One region of the Kitasatospora sp. NPDC051914 genome, then DNA from elsewhere that is predicted to be linked to it. Evidence: riboswitches for the same ligand, from Rfam matches in the RefSeq annotation. Region 1 holds a riboswitch; each other region holds the start of a gene.
What was found. A riboswitch is a leader RNA that binds a small molecule or an ion and turns the genes downstream of it on or off. The one in region 1 is predicted to bind S-adenosylmethionine.

Region 1 (3,263 bases):
GGGTCAGGTCAACAAGGTGCCGGGCGTGGAGCACACCGAGACCCAGATCGCGTTCCGCACCTACTCCCAGCACGACCTCGAGGCGGCCTTCGCCCTCGGCCTCGACGAGTAGGGGCAACCCGCCCAGGGGCGACCGCTCAGGCCGCCCGGTCGGTGTCCGCGACGCAGCGGCCGCCCTCGTTGCGGTAGGTCCAGCGGGCGCCGTCGGTGACCAGCTCGCGGACGGCGGCCAGGAAGCGGTCCACGTGCTCCACCGGGGTGCCCGCGCCGAAGCTGACCCGGATCGCGTTCAGGCTCCGCTCCCCGGGCAGCGAGGGCTCCGGCGCACCGCACTCGGAGGGCGCGGCCTCCTCCCCGCCGAGCAGGGTCCGCACCAGCGGGTGCGCGCAGAACAGGCCGTCCCGCACGCCGATCCCGTACTCGGCGGAGAGCGCCGCCGAGAAGTGCGAGCTGTTCCAGCCGCGGACGACGAAGGACAGCACCCCGACCCGGGCCGAGCCCTCGCCGAACAGGTTGAGCACCCGGACCTCGGGGATCGCGGCCAGCCCGTCGGTCAGCCGCTCGATCAGCGCCTGCTCGCGCGCCTCCAGCGCGTCGAACCCGGCCTCGGTCAGCGCCCGGCAGGCCGAGGCGATCGCGTACGCGCCGATCACGTTCGGCGAACCGGCCTCGTGCCGGGCCGGACCGCCGTGCCACTCCACCGCCACCGAGCCGTCCGCCTCCCTGGCCACCGTACGGCTGGCGCCGCCGCCGGCGAGGTACGGCTCGGCCGCGTCCAGCCAGTCGCTGCGCCCGGCGAGCACGCCGGCGCCGAACGGTGCGTACAGCTTGTGACCGGAGAACGCGACCCAGTCCACGCCGAGTTCACGGACCGACAGCCGGTGGTGCGGGGCGAGCTGGGCGGCGTCCAGGACGACCCGGGCGCCGTGCCGGTGGGCGGTCTCGGTGAGCTCGGCGATCGGCCACAGCTCGCCGGTGACGTTGGACGCCCCGGTGACGCACAGCAGGCGCGGGCCGTCCGGGGTGCCCGCGGCGAGCGCGGCGTCGAGGGCGGCGACCGCCTCGGCGCGGGAGCGCGGGGCGCGGAGGTACTCCACCGTCAGACCGGCGTGCCGCCAGGGCAGCAGGGAGGCGTGGTGCTCGGTCTCGAAGGCGTAGACGCGGGTGCCGGCGGGCACCGCGCCGGCCAGCAGGTTGAGCGAGTCGGTGGTCGCGCGGGTGAACACCACCTGGTCGTCCTCGCGCAGGTCGAGGAAGTCGGCGACGGTGCGGCGGCTCTGCTCGAACAGGTCGGTGGAGAGCTGCGAGAGGTAGCCCGCGCCGCGGTGGACGCTGCCGTAGTAGGGGGCGTAGGCGGCGATGTCGTCCCAGACGCGCTGCAGGGCGGGGGCGCTGGCGGCGTAGTCGAGGGCGGCGTAGCCGACCTTCTCACCGGTGGCGAGCGGGACCTGGACGTCGTGGCCGAGGACGGCGAGGGGGGCGCAGATTTCGGTGGACAGCGACACGAGGATGCACTCCTTCACGGGGTGGGGACCCCGGGGAAGCATCGCCGGAAGTCCGCGCTTGCCACGCGGACGGTCTGCCGCACGGCCCGGTCCTCACCCAGGGCACCCCGCCACGGACGGAGGGTTGCCGGACAGCAAGCTGGGGCTTGACGCTGCCACTCATGACCTGACGCAGACTCTAGGTGACCTCTGTGCAACTGGTCAACCACAGACAGGGGCGCGGCGAGCTGCGCAGGACGGAAGTGACGGTGCCGCACCTTCCGCCGCGCAGTTCGCCGCGCCCCTCAGTGACTCGCCCTACTTGTTGGTCGCCTCGGCCCAGCGCTCGAGCGTGGCCTCGGCCGCGCCCGAGTCGATGGCGGCGGCCGCCCGCTCCATGCCGGCCGCGAGCTGCTCGGTGAGCGGGGCGTCCGTGAGGTCGAGTGCGGTGAGTGCGGCGGCCGTGTTGAGCAGGACGGCGTCCCGGACGGGCCCCTTCTCGCCGGCGAAGAGCCGCCGTGCGACACCGGCGTTGAACTCGGCGTCCGCTCCCCGCAGCGCCTCGATCCCGGCGAGCTCCAGCCCGACGTCCCGGGGGTCGAAGGAGGTCTCGGTGATGGTGCCGTCCTTGACGATCCACACGTGCGAGGTGGTGCAGACGGTGAGTTCGTCGAGGCCGTCGTCGCCGCGGAAGACCAGGGCGGAGGCGCCCCGGCGGGCGAGGACGCCGGCGATCAGCCCGGCGAGGCGGGTGTCGAAGCAGCCGACGGCGTGCGAGGTGACCCGGGCCGGGTTGGTCAGCGGGCCGAGGATGTTGAAGGCGGTGGGCACGCCGAGGCCGGCCCGGGCGGTGGCCGCGTGCCGCATCGCGGGGTGGAACTTCGCGGCGAAGCAGAAGGTGAGGCCGACCTCCTCGGCGACCTCCGCGACCCGCCGGGCGCCGAGGTCGAGGCTGATGCCGAGCTTCTCCAGGACGTCGGAGGAGCCGGAGGCCGAGGAGGCGGCCCGGTTGCCGTGCTTGACGACCTTGGCGCCGGCCGCGGCCGCGACGATCGCGGACATGGTGGAGATGTTGACGGTCTTGGCTCGGTCGCCGCCGGTGCCGACGATGTCGACGGCGGGGCCTGGGATGTGCAGCGGCTCGGCGTGCGCGTACATCGCGTCGACCAGGCCGGCGATCTCCTCGACGGTCTCGCCCTTGGCCCGCAGCGCGACCATGAAGCCGGCCACCTGGACGGGCGAGGCCTCGCCGCTCATGATCTGGTCCATCGCCCATGCGGTGTCCGCCTCTGCGAGGTCCTCGCCGCGCAGCAGTGCCGACAGGACGTCCGGCCAGGTGCGGACCACCTGCACGGGGTCCTTGCCGCCGTTCGCAGGGTTCACGTTCACCATGGCCGACTCCAGCTCTCATCGGTAGTGCGCCGATACGGGGACGGAGTCAGCCTAGCGAGCGGCGGCGGGCGGCCGCGCCGATCCCGCCGCCCCTTCTCTCCTGGTGAGACGGGTGGTCGCCGCGTGCCCGGTCAGCGGTGGGCGGGCGTCCGCTTGGCGATCCGGGCGCGGAGCAGGGTGGCCGCGGCCTCGGCGAGGGCCACCGGGTCGACGGGCTGGGCGATGGCGGCGTCGGCCCGGCTCCAGGCGGCGAGCCAGGAGTCCTGCGGCCGGCCGATCAGCACGAGGACGGGCGGGCAGCCGTAGATCTCGTCCTTGAGCTGGCGGGTGAGGCCGAGGCCGCCGGCCGGGACGGCCTCGCCGTCGAGCACGCACAGGTCGATGCCG
Region 2 (3,263 bases), on a different contig from region 1:
GATCCGGCCCAGCGCGGCCTCCCGTTCCTGTTCCGGCATGACCAGCAGCCCCGCGCGGGTCGCGAGTGCCGCCACGAGGGAGTCCGCGGTGCGGCGCTGCCCGTGCGGGAACTCCGCCTGCTCCGGCGAACCGAACCGGGCGGCCCCGCCGGTCTTCGGGAGGTGCATGCCGGCCGTCTCGGCCCGCCAGGCGGCAGGCGTGTCACGGGGGCCGACGGCCGCGCTGCCGCCGACCCGGGCCAGCCCCGCGACCCACTCGACCCGGTCGTCCAGGACGTTCCACAGACCGGCCAGGACGCCGCCGGGTGCGAGGACCCTGGCGATCTCGGGCCCCGCAACGGCCATGTCGAACCAGTGCATGGCGTTGCCGGCCAGCACGGCATCGACGGAGGCGTCCGGCAGCGGTATCGCCTCGGCGGTGCCCGGCAGGGCGCGGACGCCCGGCAGCGAGCGGCGCAGCTCGGCCAGCATCGCCGGATCGGGCTCGACCGCGACGACCTCGGCACCCAGCGCGACCAGCCCCGCGGTCAGCTTGCCCGTCCCGGCGCCGAGGTCGAGCACCCGCAGGCCGGGCGCGGGTTCGAGCGCCCAGCGCACCGCGGCCTGCGCGTAGTCCGGGCGGTGCTCGGCGTACTCGACCGCCGCAGCACCGAACGACGAGGCGTGAAGCAACCGTTCGTCCTGATCCACGCGCTGACGCTACCGATGCCGCCGGCAAATCGGCTACCCCGCGGGTCCGCCGGACCGACTGCCGTCCGGCCGGGCCCCGGCGGCTCGAGCCCCCACGTGCAGGTGCGAGCCGGTCAGGGGCGGCGCAGGGCTTCGCCGAGGTGGCCGGCAGCCTCGATGACGGCCCGGGAGAGACGGGCGCCGGGGTGACGGGTGAGCCGCTCGATCGGGCCGGAGACCGAGACGGCGGCCACGACCCGGTCGGACGGACCGCGGACGGGCGCGGAGACGGAGGCGACCCCGGGCTCGCGTTCACCGACGGACTGGGCCCAGCCGCGGCGCCGTACGCCGCTGAGGGCGGTGGCGGTGAAGCCGGCGCCCTGCAGGCCGCGGTGGAGGCGCTCGGGTTCCTCCCAGGCGAGCAGGATCTGGGCGGCGGAGCCGACCTTCATGGGGAGGGCGATTCCCACCGGGACCGTGTCGCGCAGGCCGGAGAGGCGCTCGGCGGCGGCCACGCAGATCCGGATCCCGCCCTGCCGGCGGTAGAGCTGGGCGCTCTCACCGGTGACGTCGCGCAGCTGGGCCAGGACCGGGCCGGCCGCGGACAGCAGGCGGTCCTCGCCGACGGCCGCCGAGAGCTCGGCGAGCCGGGGGCCGAGGGTGAACCGGCCCTGCAGGTCCCTGGCGACCAGTCGGTGGCGTTCGAGTGCGACGGCGAGCCGGTGGGCGGTGGGCCGCGCCAGGCCGGTGGCGGTCACGAGTCCGGCCAGGGTGGCGGGACCGGCCTCCAGCGCGCCGAGGATCGAGGTGACCTTGTCGAGCACGCCGACGCCGCTCGTGTTCTCCATGGATGGGTACTCCGTCTCAGATCCCGTGAGCGGCGGGTGGCCTCGCTCACGGACGCTCCGTGCGGGGAGCGGGGGTGGTCAGCGAGGACAGGCCGGAGAAGTCGGCCGATTGCCTGCGCCGGGCACGAGACGGGCACGCGGGGAGGCCGGAGCGGGAAGCGCCCGGACGAAGGACAGCACAGAGAGCACCGTGTCTCCTCATCTTTCCCGCGCCACATTGGCGACAGGCCGGAGTTGGCACTGATCCCGGACGGCGCGGCGCGTACTTCGGACGCCGGGTCGACCGGGGAGTTGCCGGGGCTTCGTAGGGCCGGTCCCTCCACCCCTCTGGATGATTCGCGAGGAACCATACAAGATTCCCCGGGCGGCCCGCCAAACCCCCCGCCGCATCCCCCACCCACCCTTCACCGGGACTGCCGCAACGTACTCCCCCACGAGCTACGACACCGTCGTCGTCCACAACCCCACGGGCAGCACCTACGACGTCACCCTGCTTGCGGGGACCTGGACGAAGGTCCTCGACACCAACGGCAGCTCCTCCGCCACCGGGACCACCGCCTGCGACAGCCTCGCGGTGACCGTCTCCAGGAGGAACTGACGGGGTGTCCGCACCCCGGCGGCCGGCCGGACGCGTTGTTCAGCCGGCCTCCACCGGGGCCGGCGGCTGCTCGCCGGCTGCGGCGGCGGTGTGGATCGGGCCGTCGGTCCCGGTGAGCGGCCGGCCGGTGCCGCCCCAGCGGGCGGCGATGATCTCGGCGACGACGGAGACCGCCGTCTCCTGCGGCGTGCGGGCACCGAGGTCGAGCCCGGCGGGGGCCGACATCCGGGCCAACTCCCTTTCCTCCAGGCCGGCTTCGCGCAGGCGGGCCAGCCGCTCGCGGTGGGTCCGGCGCGAACCGAGCGCGCCGATGTACGCCAGCTGCGGCAACCGCAGCGCGGTGGCCAGCAGCGGCACGTCGAACTTGTGGTCATGGGTGAGGACGGCCACCACCGTGCGGCCGTCGATCCGGCCCGCCGCGGCCTCCTCGGCCAGGTACTCGTGCGGCCACCGCACCACGACCTCGTCCGCGTGCGGGAAGCGGGAGGCGGTGGCGAACACTGCCCGCGCGTCGCACACCGTGACGCGGTAGCCGAGGAAGGACCCCAACTCGGCGACCGCGGCGGCGAAGTCGATCGCACCGAACACCAGCATGCGCGGCGGCGGGACGAACGACCCCACGAACACGGTCAGTTCGCCGAACTCGGCGAACTCCTCACCGTCCAGGCAGCGGCCCGCGGTGTCGTAGTGGCGCAGCCCCGTCGTGCCGTGCTCGAGCAGGCCGCGGACGTCGAGGCCCACCACGCGGTCCAGCGCGGCCGAGCCGAGGGTGCCCGAGGCGCGGTCCGGCCAGACGACCAGGCGGCTCCCGAGCGCGCCCGGGCCGTCGTCCGGGCCGGTCACCACGGTGGCCACCGCGACAGGCTCGCCGGCGTCCAACGACGTCACCACGTCCGGCAGTTCGGGGAAGGTCCGGCTGGACACCGGTTCGACGAAGATCTGGATCGTACCGCCGCAGGTCAGCCCCACCTCGAAGGCGTCGCCGTCGCTCACCCCGTACGACCGCAGCGCCGGGCGTCCCGAGATCCGGGCCTCCTCGGCCTCCTCGTACACCGCGCCCTCGACGCAGCCGCCCGAGACGCTGCCGACCACGGTGCCGGAGGCCGACACCGCCATCGCCGCACCCGGCCGGCGGGGCGCGCTCCGGA
Region 3 (3,263 bases), on a different contig from region 1:
CTGTCCACCCACGTCGTGGCCGGCGAGGTCGAGCCGTCCGTCCGGGGCCTGCCGGGCGGCCGTCCGGTCGGCGTCACCGAGGGCGGCGCAGACCCAGACCGCCGAGGGGTCGTCGATCGCGGACAGCCCGGAGACCAGACCGCCACCGCCTCTCTTCAGGGTGAGCGCGCCGTCGTCCCCGCTGCTGAAGGACACCGGGCCGCGGTTCGAGGCCACCAGGACGGGGGCGGCGCCGGACTGCTGCGTACGTTCGAACGCGAGATCGGCCATATCCCCTAGCTTGCCGCGGGACCGCCGCGGCAAACCATTCGAAGCCCCGCGCGGGCCGCGCTCAGCGGTCCCGGTACTCGGGGACGGTCCGCATCGGCGGGCGTTCCAGGGCGGTGACCTCGTGGGTGTGCGCGGTGAAGCCGCGGGTGCCCGGGTCCCGGCTGAACTGGGTGAGCAGCGGGTGGACGAGGTCCTCGCCGGCCTTCAGCCGGTGGGCGCGGTCGAGCCGCTCCAGGGCGGTGCGGTAGATCGTGGCGGCCATCCGCCCGAGCGCCTGGCCGTCCTGGTGGCGGTGGTGCCGCACCCCGACGTCGACCTGGGCCAGCGCGTCCAGGCCGACCTCCTCCAGCGCGTCCACCAGCAGACCGAGTTCCACCCCGTACCCGGTCGGGAAGGGCAGCCGCTCCAGCAGCGAACGGCGCGCCGCGTACTCGCCGCCGAGCGGCTGGACGAAGCCGGCCAGCTGCGGCCAGTGCAGGTTGAGCAGCGGCCGGGCGACCAGCTCGGTGACCCGTCCGCCGCCGGCCGGCACCACCGCCCCCTCGGTCTCCAGCGGACGGTCGTACATCGCCTTGACCAGCTGGATCCCGGGGTCGGTGAGGAGCGGGCCGACGATGCCGGAGACGAAGGCCGGGTCGAACTCGCGCAGGTCGGCGTCGACGAAGCAGACGATCTCGCCGGTGGTCGCCAGCAGCGAGCGCCAGAGCACCTCGCCCTTGCCGGGGGCCGCCGCGAGCCGGGGGAGCACGTCGTCCCTGTGCACCACGCGGGCGCCGGCCGCGCGGGCGGTCTCGGCGGTCCGGTCGACCGAGCCGGAGTCGACCACCACCAGTTCGTCGACCAGGGGGTGGCGCTCCATCAGCTCCTCGCGGACGGTGGCGACGATCTCCCCGACGGTCGGTTCCTCGTCGAGTGCGGGCAGGACGACGCTGACGGTGCCGGCCCGACCCGCCGCCCGCTTGGCGGCGAGCAGCCGCTCCAGGGGGCGGTCGGCCGCCGTCCAGGAGCGGCGACGCAGCCAGGACGCCACCTCCGGGAGGACGTCGGGACGGGGCAACTCGGTCACGGTCTCGCTCCTCGCAACTTCCATCTCGCGGATCGGACGCAACCTCTCGGCGCCCGGGCCTTCGGATACAGTCTTCGTACTGAGGTCGAGCCTTCGCACGCCGGGGTCGCCGCAGCGCACGACACACAACTTCACAGAGCTCATCCAGAGGGACTGAGGGAACGGCCCGTTGACGTCCCGGCAACCTTCTCGCGCGGCGGTCGCAGGCCCGCGGGACAGGTGCCAATTCCGGCCTGTGGCGCAACCGCGTCACGGGGAAGATGAGGAGAGAGGCCTCCGCCACCATGGCTACCGCTACCCCTGCACCCGTTGCCGCCGTCGATCTCGGTCCGGCCGCAGCGCTTTCCTGTCGCGAGTGCGGCACCTGCTTCCCGCTCGGCCCGAGCTTCGCCTGTCTCGAGTGCTTCGGCCCGCTGGAGATCGCCTACGACTACTCCGGCTACGACGCCGCGGAGCTCCGCAAGCGGATCGAGGCCGGCCCGGCCAGCATCTGGCGCTACGCCCCGCTGCTGCCGGTGCCCGCGGACGTGGCCGGCAAGCCCAACCTGAACCCCGGCTGGACCCCGCTGGTGAAGGCCGACAACCTCGGCCGCGAGCTCGGCTTCACCGCCCAGCTGCACGTCAAGGACGACTCGGGCAACCCCACGCACTCCTTCAAGGACCGGGTGGTGGCCTGCGCCATCGAGGCGGCCCGCGCCTTCGACTTCACCACGCTCTCCTGCTCCTCCACCGGCAACCTGGCCGGCGCGGTCGGCGCGGCCGCGGCCCGGGCCGGATTCAAGTCCTGCGTGTTCATCCCGCACGACCTGGAGCAGGGCAAGATCGTCATGGCCGGTGTGTACGGCGGCGCCCTGGTCGGCATCGACGGCAACTACGACGACGTGAACCGCTTCTGCTCCGAGCTGATCGGCGACCCGGCCGGCGAGGGCTGGGGCTTCGTCAACGTCAACCTCCGCCCGTACTACGGCGAGGGCTCCAAGACGCTGGCTTTCGAGATCTGCGAGCAGCTCGGCTGGCGGCTGCCGGAGCAGATCGTGATCCCGATCGCCTCGGGCTCCCAGCTCACCAAGATCGACAAGGGCCTGCAGGAGCTGATCAAGCTCGGTCTGGTCGAGGACCGCCCCTACAGGATCTTCGGCGCCCAGGCCGAGGGCTGCTCCCCGGTCTCCGCCGCCTTCAAGGCCGGCCACGACGTGATCCGCCCGGTCAAGCCGCAGACCATCGCCAAGTCGCTGGCGATCGGCAACCCGGCCGACGGCCCGTACGTGCTGGACATCGCCCGCCGTACCGGCGGTGCCGTCGAGGACGTCACCGACGCCGAGGTGGTGGCCGCCATCAAGCTGCTGGCGCGCACCGAGGGCATCTTCGCCGAGACCGCGGGCGGCGTGACCGTCGGCGTCCTCAAGAAGCTGGTCGAGACCGGGCAGCTGGATCCGTCGAAGGAGACCGTCGCGATCAACACCGGCGACGGCCTGAAGACCCTCGACGCGGTCGCCGACGCCGGCCTGACCGCCACCATCCGCCCGACGCTGGAGTCCTTCCGCGCCGCCGGCCTCGTCTGAGCAGCCCACCCCCGTCCGCAAGGAGCACCGCATGAGCGCCACCGTCCGCATCCCGACCATCCTGCGCACCTACACCGGCGGCTCCGCCGAGGTGACCGCCGAGGGTGACACCCTGGCCGCGGTCATCGCGGACCTGGAGCAGAACCACACCGGCATCTCCGCCCGCATCCTGGACGACGCCGGCAAGCTCCGCCGCTTCGTCAACGTCTACGTGAACGACGACGACGTGCGCTTCGCCGACGGCCTGGAGACCGCGGTCAAGGACGGCGCCTCGGTGTCGATCATCCCCGCGGTGGCCGGCGGCTGCTGACGTTCCGTCCGAGACGGGAAGCGGAGAGCCGCCGCCGGGACCGGAACCCGATTTT

Region 2: linked by a shared signal. The riboswitch ahead of AB0M03_RS14380 (IclR family transcriptional regulator) and the one ahead of AB0M03_RS07090 (aminotransferase class V-fold PLP-dependent enzyme) in region 1 are both predicted to bind S-adenosylmethionine.
Region 3: linked by a shared signal. The riboswitch ahead of thrC (threonine synthase) and the one ahead of AB0M03_RS07090 (aminotransferase class V-fold PLP-dependent enzyme) in region 1 are both predicted to bind S-adenosylmethionine.

Annotation. Positions count from the first base shown of each region.
Region 1 covers NZ_JBFAXX010000007.1:85,069-88,331, reverse strand. Annotated here, with positions in the region: gene AB0M03_RS07095 (Lrp/AsnC ligand binding domain-containing protein) at 1-112, shown strand, start outside; gene AB0M03_RS07090 (aminotransferase class V-fold PLP-dependent enzyme) at 138-1,505, opposite strand; SAM riboswitch class IV at 1,555-1,672, opposite strand; gene trpD (anthranilate phosphoribosyltransferase) at 1,803-2,876, opposite strand; gene AB0M03_RS07080 (hypothetical protein) at 3,008-3,263, opposite strand, start outside.
Region 2 covers NZ_JBFAXX010000018.1:89,853-93,115, reverse strand. Annotated here, with positions in the region: gene AB0M03_RS14385 (class I SAM-dependent methyltransferase) at 1-690, opposite strand, end outside; gene AB0M03_RS14380 (IclR family transcriptional regulator) at 804-1,517, opposite strand; SAM riboswitch class I at 1,713-1,855, opposite strand; gene AB0M03_RS14375 (hypothetical protein) at 1,849-2,115, shown strand; gene AB0M03_RS14370 (XdhC/CoxI family protein) at 2,155-3,263, opposite strand, start outside.
Region 3 covers NZ_JBFAXX010000005.1:43,446-46,708, forward strand. Annotated here, with positions in the region: gene AB0M03_RS05355 (trehalose-6-phosphate synthase) at 1-270, opposite strand, end outside; gene AB0M03_RS05360 (glucosyl-3-phosphoglycerate synthase) at 332-1,336, opposite strand; SAM riboswitch class I at 1,474-1,603, shown strand; gene thrC (threonine synthase) at 1,621-2,898, shown strand; gene AB0M03_RS05370 (ubiquitin-like small modifier protein 1) at 2,930-3,208, shown strand.